DNA from 2 places in the Sphingopyxis sp. DBS4 genome. Region 1 is predicted to be linked to the other one. Evidence: riboswitches for the same ligand, from Rfam matches in the RefSeq annotation. Region 1 holds a riboswitch; the other holds the start of a gene.
The links. A riboswitch is a leader RNA that binds a small molecule or an ion and turns the genes downstream of it on or off. The one in region 1 is predicted to bind cobalamin.
Positions count from the first base shown of each region.

Region 2: it holds a riboswitch for cobalamin, as region 1 does, so the genes downstream of both, NP825_RS22995 (TonB-dependent receptor) here and NP825_RS00640 (TonB-dependent siderophore receptor) in region 1, are expected to answer to the same signal.

Region 1 covers NZ_CP102384.1:143,934-147,308, reverse strand. The annotation lists gene NP825_RS00655 (iron ABC transporter permease) at 1-90, shown strand, start outside; gene NP825_RS00650 (ABC transporter ATP-binding protein) at 84-857, shown strand; gene NP825_RS00645 (hypothetical protein) at 854-1,561, shown strand; cobalamin riboswitch at 1,608-1,798, shown strand; gene NP825_RS00640 (TonB-dependent siderophore receptor) at 1,945-3,375, shown strand, end outside.
Region 2 covers NZ_CP102387.1:26,239-29,613, reverse strand. The annotation lists gene NP825_RS23000 (SMR family transporter) at 90-419, opposite strand; cobalamin riboswitch at 954-1,127, shown strand; gene NP825_RS22995 (TonB-dependent receptor) at 1,375-1,596, shown strand; partial or broken gene NP825_RS22990 (cobyric acid synthase) at 1,538-2,461, shown strand; gene NP825_RS22985 (WGR domain-containing protein) at 2,479-2,775, opposite strand; gene NP825_RS22980 (hypothetical protein) at 2,892-3,368, shown strand.

The DNA of each region.
Region 1 (3,375 bases):
ACGAACGAATTGAAGCTCGGCGTCGTCACCGCCTTCCTCGGCGTTCCGGTCTTTCTCGTCCATCTGATGCGGGAGAAAAGGCTATGGTGACGATCGCGCTCGAACGGGTCGGAGTCACGCTCGGCCATCGCGTCGTGGTCGCGGATGCGAACGCGACGTTCGTGCCGGGCACGCTGACCGGAATCGTCGGCCCCAACGGCGCGGGCAAGTCGACGCTCGCCCGTGCGATGCTCGCGCTCGTTCCCGCAAGCGGAACGGTGCAAATCGACGGCACCGACGCCGCCGCGATACCGCGCGCCGACCTCGCCCGGCGCGTCGCCTATCTGCCGCAGGGGCAGACCCTGCACTGGCCGCTGACCGTCGAGCGGCTCGTCGGGCTCGGTCGCCTGCCGCACCTCGCCCCGATGTCGCGCGTCTCGGCCGCCGATACCGCCGCGATCGAGCGCGCGATGGAACGCGCCGACGTCCTCGGGCTCCGGGACCGGATCGCGACCGAATTGTCGGGGGGAGAGCGCGCCCGCGTCCTTTTCGCCCGCGCGCTCGCGGTCGAGGCCGCCGCGCTGATCGCCGACGAGCCGCTCGCCAGCCTCGACCCCGGCCACCAGATCGACGCGATGGACCTGCTCCGCGCCGAAGCCGACGCCGGCGCGCTGGTCATCGCGGTGCTCCACGACCTCAGCATGGCGGCGCGCTATTGCGACCGGTTGCTGATTGTCGACAAGGGCCGGATCGTCGCCGACGGGACCCCGCCCACGGTCCTGACCGCCGACCTGTTGCGCGCCGTCTACGGCATCGACGCACGGGTCGAAACCGGCGGCGACTGGCCGACGGTGACGACGCTCGGGCGCGCGCGATGACCCCCGCGACGCAGTTCGCCGAACAGGGCTATGCCGCCGTGCCATTGTTCGATCGCGCGAGCATCCTCGCGGCGCGCGAGGACATCGCCGAACATATCGACCGCGTGTCGCGCGCGCTGTATCTGCCGTTCGAACAGAGCTGTCCCGACGCTCCGCTGACCGAGCGGATCGACCGGGTCTACGCCCACGAACGCAGCATCGCGAACCTGCTCCGCGTCGCGATCTGCACCGACGCGCATCGCGGACCGCGATTGCAAGCGCTGGCCAACGATCCGCGGCTGATCGAGACGGCCGAAGCGCTCTGCGGCCGCAAGCTGGCGGGCCGGATCGTCCGCGTCCGCGCCAGCATCGCCTGCTTCCCCGAACATCGCCACGCGTGGCACAGCGACGTCGCGCGCGACGACGGCACCGGCTGCGGTAAGGTGCTGGTGACCGCGTGGATTCCGCTCGGCGACGTGGGGCCAGAGAGCGGGGGGCCGGAAAGCGGCGGACTGGAGGTCGCGGCGGCGCGCCAGCCGGCACCGCTGGGCGAGCAGGTCGCGGATGGCTTTGAAATCCCCGACTATCGCCTCGCCGACCTGCCGCGCGTCCGCCCCGATTGCCCGGCCGGAACCGCGCTGTTCCTCGACCGCTTCACCCCGCACCGCACCCTGCCGGCGCGCGCGACACGCTTCGCGCTCGTCGTGTGGATGAAGGCCGCCTGATCGCTGTTGCAACGCAGCAATTGACCGCCGCCCCGATATTGCGTTAGGGGCGCGTCCAGCGACAGGTTCCCCGAAAGGGGATCAAAAGGGAACGGGGTGCAAGACCCCGGCTGCCCCTGCAACTGTAAGCGGAGAGCCATCGGGCCACATGCCATTGGGACTTGAAGTCCCGAGAAGGCGGCCCGAACCGGCACCGACCCGCGAGCCAGGAGACCTGCCCGTCGCCGTCGTCTTTCGTGCGGACAGGGTGTGCCGGGCGGACGGGGAGTGAACCCGAGCGACGACAAAGGTGGCCGTGCGCACGCACGGGCCGATGTCGTGCGTCCCCATGGGGCGGGCTCCATCGACCCTGCGCGCAAGCGGCCTTGTCGATGGGGTTATCCATGTTCAGGACTGTTTTTCGTACCACGCTTTCCGTGGCCGCCATCGCGGCCGCGCTGCCTGCTTTCGCCGACGAAGCCGCCGACGCCGACAGCATCATCGTCACCGCGACGCGCGCACCGCTGACGCTCGACGAAATTCCCGCGTCGGTGGCCGTGCTCGACAAGGAGGCGATCGACCGTAGCCAGGATATCGGCGTCACCGAATTGCTGCTCCGCACGCCGGGCATCAGCATCTCGCGCAACGGCGGCTATGGCACGTCGACCTCGCTCCGCATCCGCGGCGCCGAATCCGAACATACGGTGGTGGTGATCGACGGGGTGAAGCTCAACGATCCCTCGTCGACCGGCGGCGGCTTCAACTTCGCCAACCTGCTCGCCGGCGATATCGCGCGGATCGAGGTGCTGCGCGGGCCGCAATCGATCCTGTGGGGCAGCCAGGCGATCGGCGGCGTGGTCAATATCGTCACCGCGACCCCCGAAAAGCCGCTCGAAGGCAGCTTCGACGTCGAGGCGGGCTCGCGTGAGACGGTCAGCGCGCGCGCCGCGATCGGCGGCCGCACCGGCCCCCTCGCCTGGCGCATCGGCGGCCAGCGCTTCACCACCGACGGCATTTCCTCCTACGCCCGGGCGTTCGGCGGCAAGGAACGCGACGGCTATCGCAATTACAATCTGTCGGGCCGCGCCGAGCTGGCGCTCGCCGACACTATCAGCGTCGACCTTCGCGGCACCTATGCGAGCGGGCGGGTCGAATTCGACGGCTTCAGCGCCGACAGCGCCGATTATGGGCTGAGCAAGGAATTCGTCGGCTATGCGGGCCTGAACGTCGCGCTCGCCGATGGGCGTTTCCGCAACCGGATCGCCTATGCCTATACCGACACCAACCGCGACAATTTCAACCCCGACCGCGCCCGGCCGCGCAGCTTCGAGGCCGACGGCCGCAACAAGCGCTGGGAATATCAGGGCAGCTTCGACGTCAGCGACCGGATCCACGCGATCTTCGGGGTGGAGAATGAGCGCTCCTCGTTCCGCAGCCGCTCGCCCTCGGCCTCGCTCGCGATGCCGCTCCCCGCCTTCGCGCGCGGCAAGGCCGAAATCACGAGCGTCTATGGCCAGCTCAGCGTCGAGCCGGTCGCCGGGCTGACGCTGAACGGCGGCGTTCGCTACGACGACCACAACCGCTACGGCGGCCAGACTTTGTTCGCCGCGGGCGGCGTGTGGCGGCTCGCCACCGGCACCGTGCTGCGCGCAAGCTATGGCGAAGGCTTCAAGGCGCCAGGCCTCTATCAACTGTTCAGCGAATATGGGAATGTCGCGCTCGATCCCGAGGAGGCGCACGGCTGGGAAGCGGGAATCGAACAGCATCTGTTCGATCGCAAGCTCGTCGTCGGCGCGACCTGGTTCGACCGCAAGACGGTCAACCAGATCATCTAC
Region 2 (3,375 bases), on a different replicon from region 1:
TCTGACTATCCTAGCATCTCGATTAGAATGCTGCTTTGGAACAACAGGTTCAATGGAAGTTGAGCGACGGTATCTGCTAACTCCGCATTTTAGTGCCCTGTCGCTTTGGAAAAGACGTTCATCACGATCACACCGCAGATGATAAGTCCCATCCCGATCATGGCTGGAGCGTCGAGTTTTTGACCCTGGAAAACTGCTGCGGCGGTAGCGATCAGAACGATGCCTGCCCCTGACCAAATGGCGTAGGCGACGCCGGTGGGGATAGTTTTGAGAGTTTGTGAGAGGAAGAAGAATGCGATTGCATAGGCCAAAGCCGTAACGAGGCTAGGCACGAGCCTGGTAAAGCCCTCGGACTGTTTCATAAACGTGGTGCCGATCACTTCGGAAATGATCGCTATGGCAAGATAGACGTAATTCATGTTCGGCTCCGCTCGTCGGATCAGCGGGCCAGCATGTTATGCGAAGCGCCCCTGAACCATTTCAAGTTAACGCCGTGGCAGGGAAGATCCGCGTAGCGAACGCAGGAGACACCACCCTGCTACTCTATTCTCGGCAAAGCGCCTCTACATCACCATCGCGCGAGCGTCACGTCAGCTAATCGCCAGACCCTAATTGAAAACATGATGCGGAAATCTGAGCACCGATGATCGACAGACAGCCTCAGCACGGTTTTAGTTGCCCGAAACCCCGCGCGGTTGAGACGAAAAACAGGAGAACACCCCCCGCTGATGCAGAACTCACAAGTTTTGCATCAGACTAGAAAGCGCAGAAATCTGCGCCTCTCCGTGATGCAAAAATCTGATGCACATTCTGGCGCTGTTCTGCTGCCAGTATCCCTGTTTCAAGCACCATCGCCCTGATGCAAAAGTTTTGAGTTACGCATCACCCAGATAATGGCGAGCGTGCCCATAACTGGCCTTCTTCACATTGACACTCCTTTCCGCCCACCCTTAAGCAGTACGCTAAGCGAAGGTGCCGTCCACGCGCTGCCATTGGGCGGATGCGGGGGGACGGTGAAAAGGGAAGCCGGTGTGATTCCGGCGCTGTGCCCGCAACCGTAATGCCAGTGCGCGAGCCTTCGGGTTGAGCCGGCAAGTCGGGAACCTACCCTCGCCGTCGTCCGCGCCCGGCCGGGTCCAGCCGCAAGCGCGTGGAGAAGTGTGGGCCTTTGGCGGGACCGTGCCGATCCTCTGGGGCGACAACGTATGTCGCATTACCCGGAGGAATTTCCATGCCCATCGCCCTACTTCTTGCCGCTGCCGCTGCCGGACCTGTCACCGTGGACGGCGCGGTGCCGCCCGATATCGTCGTTACCGCTGCGCTGGTGCCCGTAGCGTCCGCTGACGTGCCCGCCTCCAGCTCGATGCCAAGACGATCGAGTCACTGGGCCAGCCCCTCGCGCTCGACCTTATCCGCCTCACGGTCGCGTCATCGGGCACGCAGGGCTCGCTCACCCAGATACGCATTCGCGGAGCGGAGGCGAACCACACGCTGGTCTTTGTGGACGGGATCGACTTCAACGATCCCGCAGCCGGGGATCGATCCCGAAGACGCGGCGATGATCCAGGGATTCCTCATCAACAAGTTTCGCGGTGATCCCGCGCTGTTCGAGGACCGCTATCGCGACATCGAGCGCCTTTCGGGCTGGCCCGGCTTCGGCGTGGTGCCGTGGCTCGCAGAGTGCGCGCGGCTCCCGAGCGAGGATGCGGTCGTGCTCGAAAGGCGGCAAGCGCTCGCCTCCGGCCGATTGCTCATCGCCTGCCTCGTCACGCCGCGCATCTCCAATTTCGACGATCTCGATCCGCTCAAGCTCGAACCGGGCATAGAATTGGCGATGATTTCCCCGGGTCAGCCAATCCCGGTCGAGGCTGCTTTGATCGTGCTGCCGGGCTCCAAGGCGACCATCGCCGATCTTGCCGCGATCCGGCGCGAAGGCTGGGACATTGATATCCTCGCCCACCATCGTCATGGCGGCGCGGTTTTGGGCCTGTGCGGTGGTTATCAGATGCTCGGCAAGCGCATCGCAGACCCGGACGGCATCGAGGGCGCACAGGCTGATGTGGCGGGCCTCGGCCTGCTTGATGTCGAAACCGTGCTAGCTGGAGAAAAGACGTTGCGGCGGGTCGCGGGCGAGGCGCTGGGCGCGCGGTGTGAGGGCTATGAGATGCACATCGGCGCTACCTTTGGTCCCGATACAGAGCGCCCGCTCGTGCGGCTCGACAGCGGCCGCAACGATGGTGCCGTGAGCGCAGACGGCTTGGTCTCGGGCACCTATCTTCATGGGCTGCTGGCGGATGCCCGGCAGCGGGCAGCATGGATCGCGCGGCTCGGCGGCAATGGCGCGGGCGTCGATTATCACGCCTCGGTCGATGCCGCGCTCGATGGTCTTGCCGCCGAACTCGAACGACATATCGATGTCGATACGATCCTCGCCCTTTCATCAAAGGCGAGCCGAGATTGATAGTAGCACGGCTCCGTTTAAACGCTCTCCGTCCAATCGCCGGCGACTGTCATTGGTCTATAAGGCACTCCGATCCGGATTTTGGCGGTGCCCCGCCGGCGCAGAGTGGCGGCGATATGACGCTCGGCCGCCGCGCGATCGGGAAAGGCGTGGCGCTGCGCCTGGCCGCGTGTGCCGATCCGGCCCCAACGGGTTTCGACAACGATCATGCCGAACAGGTCGAGGCTCGCGGTGATACTATAGCGCCGGCGGATGTTGCGCGCCGGATCGAGCGCCACCAACTCGATCGCATCGGGGATAATTGCGCCTTTCATGGCGCAAAGCCTACAAAATCAGCTCTGCGTTGTCCGACGACTTCTTTGAATCAAAAGCCGCCCATTGATTCACAAAGTCTATAGAAGTGTCGCGATAACTCAGCCGGCAATGCTTGATGCTCTCCCTGGTTCAGTTCATGTGTTTTTTCATGCGCCATAGGGCTTCGACCGTAGCAGCCTTGATGCTCGCGATCGGCGCGGCCTCGCCGATCGCCGCGCAGTCGGCCGACCAGAAGGCTCCGCAACCGCGCATGGTCTATGTGCCGGGACGCGGCACTGTTCTTGTCCAGCCCGTGCCAACCGATGATCCCCGTGCGGTTGCGCGCACGGTCATCGTGCCGGGTTACGGCGAGGTTTATGCCGTACCTGTGCGGCCAAAGGATACCCGGAGCCCGAGACCACGCTGTGTGGATGAAGAAGTTGCGGCCGTAGGTGGCTCGCCCTCTTCCCTCGCCATGTCGGCGATCGACCTGAAGCGCAGTAACGCTAAGCGTTCATCCACCGCATTGCCTGTCGGTGCCGCGCATGCCATTAAGTCGCCGATGACCGACTCTGCCACCCTGTTCTGCGCGGACTATTGGCGCTCCCTCTAGGGAGCGG